DNA from 2 places in the Aeromicrobium sp. REDSEA-S38_B2 genome. Region 1 is predicted to be linked to the other one. Evidence: predicted binding sites of a transcription regulator. Region 1 holds the regulator's gene; the other holds the start of a gene.
The links. Region 1 encodes HrcA, which represses chaperone genes, less so after heat shock. Its sites were predicted from a motif close to TTGGCACTCGNNNNNNNCGAGTGCCAA; they were not measured.
Positions count from the first base shown of each region.

Region 1 (4,407 bases):
TCGGTGCGCAGCATGCCGATGGAGCGCTCGACGGTCTCGGCGGTGAGTCCCTGGCCCGTGCGCACGATGGCGACGAGCTCGTCGAGCAGCCGCTCGACGAGCGCGACCTCGGCCGGGGCGCCGGTGACGGTCAGCTGGTTGCCCCGCGCGTGGACCGCCGCGTCGAACGCGTCCTCGACGATGCGCAGGTACTCGTCGCCCGGTCCGTAGAGGGAGACGGTGTCGATGCTGGTCGGGACGGTGAACGTGTGGGGACGCTGGTCCCCGGGAGAATCAGGAGTCATGTGTGCCCCCATGGTACGGGGGTGCGCCGACACGTCGACAGCGCCGGACCGCGGCGCCCGTGCGCTCAGCCCGGCGGCCAGCCGAGCGAGCGCCCGGCGAGCACGTGCCCGTGGCAGTGGAACACCGTCTGGTGCGCGTCGGCACCGGTGTTGAAGACGAGCCGGTAGGAGCCGCCCGCCTCGTCGGCGACGCGGCGGGCCAGGCGCAGCAGGCCCACGGCCGCCTCCGGCTCGGCCTCGGCCAGGCTGCCGACATCGGGCTGGTGGACACGCGGGATGACGAGCACGTGCGTGGGTGCCTGCGGGCTGATGTCGCGGAACGCCACGGCGTGCTCGTCCTGCGCGACGACGTCGGCGGGCACCTCGCCCTCGACGATCTTGCAGAACAGGCAGTCGGCGCTGGGGCTCATGGTCCCTTCCTACCGCACCCGGCGGCCCGCGACGAGGCCGCCACTCAGCGGAAGGCGTCCTTGATGCGGCCGAAGACGCTGCCGCGGTGGGTGCTGCCGAGCTGCGCCTCGGGACGCTCCTCGTCGCGCAGGGCGGCCAGCTGCTTCAGCAGGTCGCGCTGCGCGTCGTCGAGCTCGTCCGGGGTCTGCACGACGATCTCGACGACGAGGTCGCCGCGACCCGGTCCCCGCAGGCGCGGCACGCCCTGGCCGCGCAGCGTGAGCGTCTCGCCCGACTGGATGCCGGCCGGCACCTCGAGCCCGACGACCTCCGGGCCGTCCTCGTCGGCCAGGTCGGCCTCGAGGGTCGGCAGGTCGACGTGCGTGCCGAGCGCAGCGGCCGTCATGGGCAGCGTCACCTGGCAGCGCAGCTGGTCGCCCTTGCGGGTGAAGACGGGGTGGCGAGCCACCTCGACCTCGATGTAGAGGTCGCCCGCCGGACCCCCGCCCGGGCCGACCTCCCCCTCGCCGGCGAGCTGGATGCGGGTGCCCTGGTCGACGCCGGCCGGGATCGAGACCGTGATCGAGCGGCGCGAGCGGACGCGGCCGTCGCCGTGGCACTCGTGGCAGGGGTCCTGGATGACGGTGCCGAACCCGTGGCAGGTCGGGCACGGGCGGGCCGTGCGGACGCTGCCGAGCGGCGTGCGCTGGACCTGCTGCACCTCGCCGTGGCCGTGGCACGTGCCGCAGGTGACCGTCGCCGAGTCGTCCTCGGCGCCGCTGCCCGAGCAGCGCTCGCAGACCACGGCGGTGTCGACCTTGATCTCGCGCGTGACGCCGAACGCAGCCTCGGCGAGGTCGACCTGCAGACGCAGCAGCGCGTCCTGCCCCCGCTGCACGCGCGAGCGCGGACCACGGCTGCTGCTGCCACCACCGCCGAAGAAGGCGTCCATGATGTCGTCGAAGCTGAACCCGGCGCCTCCGCCGAAGCCGCCCGCGCCGCCCCCGCCGCCGAGCGGGTTGCCGCCGCGGTCGTACACGGCACGCTTCTGGGGGTCCGACAGCACCTCGTACGCGGTGGTGACCTCCTTGAAGCGGTCGGCGGCGTCGGGGGCGTCGTTCACGTCGGGGTGCAGCTGGCGCGCCAGCTTGCGGTACGCCTTCTTCATCTCCTCGGGCGTCGCCGACCGGGAGACGCCGAGCAGCGCGTAGTAGTCCTGTGCCATACGTCCTTCGTCCTGTTCAGCCGTCCGCGAGCTGTCGCCCGACGTAGCGGGCGACCGCGCCGACGGCGGCCATGGTTCCGGGGTAGTCCATGCGGGTGGGTCCGAGCGTGCCGAGCATCGCCAGCGCCTGCTCGGAGGTGCCGTACGCCGACGAGACGACCGCCGTGCCGGGCAGTCCCTCGGTCCCGGTCTCCAGACCGATGCGCACGGTGGGGTCGGTGGTGGCCTCGCCGAGCAGCTTCAGCAGCACGACCTGCTCCTCCAGCGCCTCCAGCACGGGGCGGATGGAGGTGTCGAAGTCGCGACCGAAGCGCGCGAGGTTCGCGGTGCCGCCGACGGCGACGCGCTCGTCGCTGCGCTCGTCGGAGAACACGTGGGTGAGCGTCGTGACCACGGAGGTCACGAGGGGGCGGTCGGCGGGCGCGAACGTGCCGATCACGTCGGCGAGGCGCAGCGACGCCTCGGGCAGGCGCTGGCCCACCGCCGCCGTCATGATGCGCGAGCGGACGTCGGACAGCAGACCGTCGCCCGGCGTGGCCTCGAGCTCGACGATGCGCTGCTCGACGCGACCGCTGCTGGTGATGACGACCACGAGCACGCGGGCGCCCTCGAGCGCCACGACCTCGACGTGACGCACCGTGGAGCGGGTCAGCGACGGGTACTGCACGATCGCGACCTGGTTGGTGAGCTGGGCGAGCACCTTGACGCTGCGCTGCACGACGTCGTCGACGTCGACGGCGCCGCCCAGGAACGTCTCGATCGCGCGACGCTCGGGCGACGTGAGCGCCTTGACCTGCGAGAGCCGGTCGACGAACAGCCGGTACCCCTTGTCGGTGGGCACGCGACCCGCGCTCGTGTGGGGCTGGGCGATGAGGCCCTCCTCCTCCAGCACGGCCATGTCGTTGCGGATGGTGGCCGGCGAGACGCCGAGCTGGTGACGCTCGACGAGGGCGCGGGAGCCGACCGGCTCCTGGGTCTCGACGTAGTCCTCGACGATGGCGCGCAGGACCTCCAGGCGACGGTCCTCGGACGGGAGACGACGGTCCTCCGGCACGGCGCTCTCCTCCTCTGGGACGGTCTCGGCTGGACGGTGCGTGGCTCGGGTGCGACGACGCCGGACGGCCTCGGGCGCGCACGGCGCAGACGGGGTCCGTCGGCGCGGCGTGGCGCTTTGGCACTCACCAGGCGCAAGTGCCAGTCTAGCGCCGTGGGAGCAATCGGGAGCGAGGGTGAGGTCGTCTCGGTCGCGGGTCGCTCGCGCACCCTGACGTACCGGCCGCGCCGGGTGACGCTCTCCGACGGCACGTTCCTCCTGCACGAGTCGCGCGGCGGCACGCTGAGCTCGGTGTGGGCCGCCGACCTCGGCGACCTCTTCGTCGAGGTGGTGCACCTGGGGCACGGCCCCGTCGGCGGCGAGCTGGTGCTCGTCGTCCCCGACGGCGACACCGTGGCCCTCGGCGACCTCGTCCCGCCCCTCGACGTCGTGCCGAGCACCGCGCAGCCCAGCTGGGCGCAGGCCGTCGACCTCGCCGTCGGGCTGACCCGCTCGTCCACGCGGATCCTCACGAGCAGCGGCGAGATCGGCCGCGACGACCTCGAGGCGTTCCACCAGACCTTGCTGGGCGTGCTCCATGGCTGAGACCCGAGGGTGGGGTCGCTACGGCGACGACGTGCTCGCCGGCGACTGGAAGGCGCCCCCGCGCGGGCGCTCGACCGAGGTGCCCGCCGAGCTCGGGATGGTCGTCGAGGAGGTCACGACGGGCTGGTGCGGCGAGGTGGTGCGTGTCGAGCGCGACCTCGGCACCGTGGCCCTGGAGGACCGGCGCCTCAAGATCAAGGTCTTCCCCCTCGGACCGGGCTTCCTGCTCGAGGGCAGGCCGGTGGTGCTGGTCGCCCCGTCCGGCGCCGCCCCGCGGCAGCCCGCCCGCACGGCGTCGGGATCGCGTGCGGTGGCCGGGCAGCGGGCGCGCGTGGCCCTGCCGAGCCGGATCCTCGTGGAGGGCAAGCACGACGCCGAGCTGGTCGAGAAGGTCTGGGGCGACGACCTGCGTGTCGAGGGCGTCGCCGTGGAGATGCTGCACGGCGTCGACGACCTGGTGGGCGTGGTCGACGACTTCGACCCAGGCCCCGACCGCCGGCTCGGGATCCTGGTGGACCACCTCGTGCCCGGCTCGAAGGAGTCGCGCATCGCGGCCAGGCTGTCCGGCCGACCCCACGTGCTCGTCGTCGGCCACCCGTACGTCGACGTCTGGCAGGCCGTGAAGCCCGCCCGGCTCGGCGTCGCCGCGTGGCCGGTCGTCCCGCGCCACCTGGAGTGGAAGCGCGGGGTGTGCGCCGCGTTCGGCTGGCCGCACGCCGAGCAGGCCGACGTGGCCCGCGCGTGGCAGCACATCCTCTCCCGGGTCGACTCCTGGACCGACCTGGAGCCGGAGTTCCTCGGTCGCGTCGAGGAGCTCATCGACTTCGTCACCGCCCCGTAACGGGCGGCTCCTCGCCGTACCGTCGGTG
Region 1 covers NZ_LUNH01000101.1:5,571-9,977, reverse strand. The annotation lists gene A6Q81_RS16375 (PhoH family protein) at 1-284, opposite strand, end outside; gene A6Q81_RS16370 (histidine triad nucleotide-binding protein) at 350-694, opposite strand; gene dnaJ (molecular chaperone DnaJ) at 739-1,899, opposite strand; gene hrcA (heat-inducible transcriptional repressor HrcA) at 1,916-2,953, opposite strand; gene A6Q81_RS16355 (hypothetical protein) at 3,107-3,538, shown strand; gene A6Q81_RS16350 (DUF3097 domain-containing protein) at 3,531-4,379, shown strand.

Region 2 (4,407 bases), on a different contig from region 1:
ACGGCGCCACCGCCTCGACGACCGCCGCCGCCTGCTGCTCGTCGTGCACGACGGTGTTGTAGAGCGCGCCGTGCGGCTTGACGTAGGCCACGCGCGCGCCCACGGCGTCGGCGACCTCGGCGAGCAGGTCGAGCTGCTCGCGCAGGGTCGCGACGAGCTCGTCGTCGGTCGGCTCCTGCGGTCGTCGGCCGAACCCCTCGCGGTCGGGGTAGCCGACCTGTGCGCCCACGACGACCCCCCGCTCGACGGCACGCTCGCACGCGTCGAGCATGAGCTCCTCGCCCCCCGCGTAGGCCCCGCAGCAGACGTTCGCGCTCGTGACCACGTCGAGGAGGGCGAGGTCGTCCGGCGACTCGGCGACGTCGGCGTTCAGGTCGATGCGCACGCCCCCACCCTAGGCCCGCCCGCCCCACCCCCACGCCGTGAGCACGTTTGCGTGGGGCCCCACGCAAACGTGCGGATCAGGCGCATGTTTGCGGTGGGGCGAGCCGGTTTACGTGGGGCCCCACGCAAACGGTCCTGTGCTGCGGGGTCCGCGCGGGCCCTGCGCGACGACGGTCAGCGGGGGAGGGGGTCGACGAGGAGGGCGACGGCCTTGTCGTCCACGCGCGTCAGCACGACCGTGGCGCGCTGCGAGCCCTTCAGGCGCAGGCGGCGCACGAGCACCTCGGGCACGACGTCGACGCCGCGCTTCTTCACGGTCAGGGTGCCGACGTCGCGCGCGACCAAGGCGGCCTTCAGCTGCTTCTCGCGGAACGGCAGCTCCGCCACGACGCGGAACGATCGGGCCAGCGGGTGCCGCACCTCGACGTCGGTCGTCACCCACGCGATCCGCGGGTCGACCAGCTGCCCGTCGAGCTCCTCGGCCAGCGCCCCCACCAGGCCGGAGCGGATCACCGCGTCGTCGGGCTCGTGGAGCCAGCCGCCGAGCTCGCCGACGTCACCGGGCGCGCCGTCGCCGGTCAGCTCGTGCGGGCCGGGCAGTGCCGACGCCCGCCGCGGCGCGCGGTCGGTCAGGTCGAGCCCCGCACCCCACAGGCACGCCTCGACGAGGTCGCCCCCGTCGCTGACCCACTCCGCCTCCACGCCGTCGGGGACGAGCGCGTGCGGGATCCCCGGCAGCGTCTTCACCACGGCGCGCCCCGACAGGTGCTCCTCGACCACCGACCACGGCGGACTCATCGCCTCCGGGTCGAACACCCGCCCACGGTCGTCGCGACGGGCGGGGTCGAGGAACACCACCTCCGACGCGGTCGGCACGACGTCGGCCGCGTCGGCGCACACCACCTCACCCTCGAGCCCGAGCGCACGCAGGTTCGCCGAGGCGATCGCAGCACGCACCGGGTCGCGGTCGACACCGCGCACCCGCAGCCCGGCCCGCGCGAACGCGACGAGGTCGGACCCGATGCCGCAGCCGAGGTCGAGCACCGCGGACGCCCCCGACGCAGCCAGACGCTCGGCGCGCAGCGTCGCGACCGTGCCACGCGTCGCCTGCTGCAGCGCGTCGTGCGTGAAGAACATGGCGGCCGCGTCGTCGCCCAGCTTGGCCCGCGCCAGCCCCCGCAGGTGGTTCTGCGTCACCGCCGCCGCCACCAGCTCCACGTCGTGCACCTTGCGCAGCCGCGTGCCGAGCGCGAGATCGGACTCCCGGCCCGCGCCCTCGTGCACCTCCGCCACCAGCGCCCGACCCTCGTCGGTCTGCAGCCGCTCGAACGTCACCAGGTCCACGACGCCATCGTGGCAGGCGGGGCATCCCGCCGCCCACGGCCCGGCACCCCCGCCGGGCTCGACGACGCGTGTCCGCCGCCCGCGAACACCCCTTAGCACTCGAGAGGGGTGAGTGCTAGATTCTGAACTGGCACTCGAACCCTGAGACTGCCAACCCGTGCACGGCCCCCGCGACGGCGTGCACACCCATCACGTACATCCGTCACTCACCACATCGTTGAAGGGGAGGTCGACCAGTGTCGGTCACCATCAAGCCGCTCGAGGATCGTCTCGTCATCAAGGCCGTCGAGGCCGAGCAGACCACCGCCTCCGGGCTCGTCATCCCGGACACCGCCAAGGAGAAGCCCCAGGAGGGCGAGGTCGTCGCGGTCGGCCCCGGCCGCATCGACGACTCCGGCAACCGCGTCCCGCTCGACGTCAACGTCGGCGACAAGGTCATCTTCAGCAAGTACGGGGGAACCGAGGTCAAGTACTCGGGCGAGGAGTTCCTCATCCTCTCCGCCCGCGACGTCCTCGCCGTCGTCTCCTGACGCACCTGGGCTCCCGACCGGCGGCGTTGCTGCTCGCTCGACGACCAAGAACGGGTCGCCGTCGCTCACGCGCCTTGCCGGTCGGGCCCCATGCGCGTCAGGACCGTGCTGACGCGCCACCTCCGGCTCCCGCCGGACACCACCATTCAGTCGTTTCGTAGGAAGGCATCATCATGCCCAAGATCCTCGAGTTCGACGAGGACGCACGCCGCGCGCTCGAGCGCGGCGTCGACGCCCTCGCGAACACCGTCAAGGTCACCCTCGGCCCCAAGGGCCGCTACGTCGTGCTCGACAAGAAGTGGGGCGCCCCCACCATCACGAACGACGGCGTCACCGTCGCCCGTGAGGTCGAGCTCGACGACCCGTTCGAGAACCTCGGCGCCCAGCTCGCCAAGGAGGTCGCCACCAAGACGAACGACGTCGCCGGTGACGGCACCACCACGGCCACCGTGCTCGCCCAGGCGATGGTCCACGAGGGCCTGCGCGCCGTCGCCGCCGGCGCCAACCCGGTCGGCCTCAAGAAGGGCATCGAGGCCGCCGTCAAGGCCGTCTCCGAGCGCCTGCACGAGGTCGCCCGCGACGTCGACGACATCAAGGACATGACCGACGTCGCCACCGTCTCCTCGCGCGACGCGCACATCGGCGAGCTCATCGCCGAGGCGTTCGACAAGGTCGGCAAGGACGGCGTCATCACCGTCGAGGAGTCCAACTCCCTCGGCACGCAGCTCGACTTCACCGAGGGCATGCAGTTCGACAAGGGCTACCTGTCGCCCTACATGGTCACCGACACCGAGCGCATGGAGTCCGTCCTCGACGACCCCTACGTGCTCGTCAACCAGGGCAAGATCAGCTCGGTCGCCGAGCTGCTCCCGCTGCTGGAGAAGGTCATCGCGGCCAACAAGAGCCTGTTCATCATCGCCGAGGACGTCGAGGGCGAGGCGCTCTCGACCCTGGTCGTCAACAAGATCCGCGGCACGTTCACCTCGGTCGCCGTCAAGGCGCCCGCGTTCGGCGACCGCCGCAAGGCGATGCTCCAGGACATCGCGACCCTCACCGGCGCGACCGTCGTCACCCCCGACGTCGGCCTCAAGCTCGACCAGGTCGGCCTCGAGGTGCTCGGCACCGCCCGACGCGTGGTCGTCACCAAGGACGACACGACGATCATCGACGGCGGCGGCGACGCTGCCGAGGTCGAGGGCCGCGTCAACCAGATCAAGGCCGAGATCGAGCTCACCGACTCCGACTGGGACCGCGAGAAGCTGCAGGAGCGGCTCGCGAAGCTGGCCGGCGGCGTGTGCGTCATCCAGGTCGGCGCCGCCACCGAGGTGGAGCTGAAGGAGAAGAAGCACCGCATCGAGGACGCCGTCTCGGCGACCCGCGCGGCCATCGAGGAGGGCATCGTCGCCGGCGGCGGCTCCGCCCTCGTCCACGCCGTGTCCGTGCTCGACGACGACCTCGGCCTCACCGGCGACGAGGGTGTCGGCGTGCGCATCGTGCGCATCGGCGCCGACGCCCCGCTGGAGTGGATCGCCCGCAACGGCGGCGTCTCCGGCGAGGTCGTCGTGTCCAAGGTCCGCGAGAGCGGCGAGGGCTACAACGCCGCCACCGGCGAGTACGGCGACCTGCTCGCGCAGGGCATCCTCGACCCGGTCAAGGTCACGCGCTCCGCGCTGGCCAACGCCGCGTCGATCACCGCCATGCTGCTCACGACCGAGACGCTCGTGGCCGACAAGCCCGCCGACGACGAGGGTGACGCCCACGCCGGGCACAGCCATTGAGTCAGCCGCACCACGACCGAGGCCCGTCGTCCCCCCGGGACGGCGGGCCTCGTCGCGTCCTGGGGTGGGGGAGAGGGGTCGACGAGGCTCGGCGAGGGTTGACGGGCCGACCGCCCCGCACGACGCTGGACCCGTGCCCACCCTCGCCGACGTCGAGCGTCTGTGCACCGCCCTGCCGTCGGTGAGCGAGGGCACCACGTTCCGCAACCGCGCCTGGTTCGTGGACAAGGCGGTGTTCTGCTGGGTGCGGCCCTTCACGCAGGCCGACCTGCGACGCCTCGGCGACGCTCGCGTGCCCCAGGGCGACATCGTCGGCCTGCGCACCGAGGACCTCGCCGAGCGCGACGCCATCCTCGGCGAGGGCGCGCCCG
Region 2 covers NZ_LUNH01000045.1:8,417-12,823, forward strand. The annotation lists gene A6Q81_RS10625 (5-oxoprolinase subunit PxpA) at 1-385, opposite strand, end outside; gene A6Q81_RS10630 (class I SAM-dependent methyltransferase) at 559-1,728, opposite strand; gene groES (co-chaperone GroES) at 1,965-2,258, shown strand; gene groL (chaperonin GroEL) at 2,432-4,036, shown strand; gene A6Q81_RS10645 (MmcQ/YjbR family DNA-binding protein) at 4,170-4,407, shown strand, end outside.
Region 2: the regulator HrcA is predicted to act here: its motif matches at 1,821-1,847, upstream of groES (co-chaperone GroES).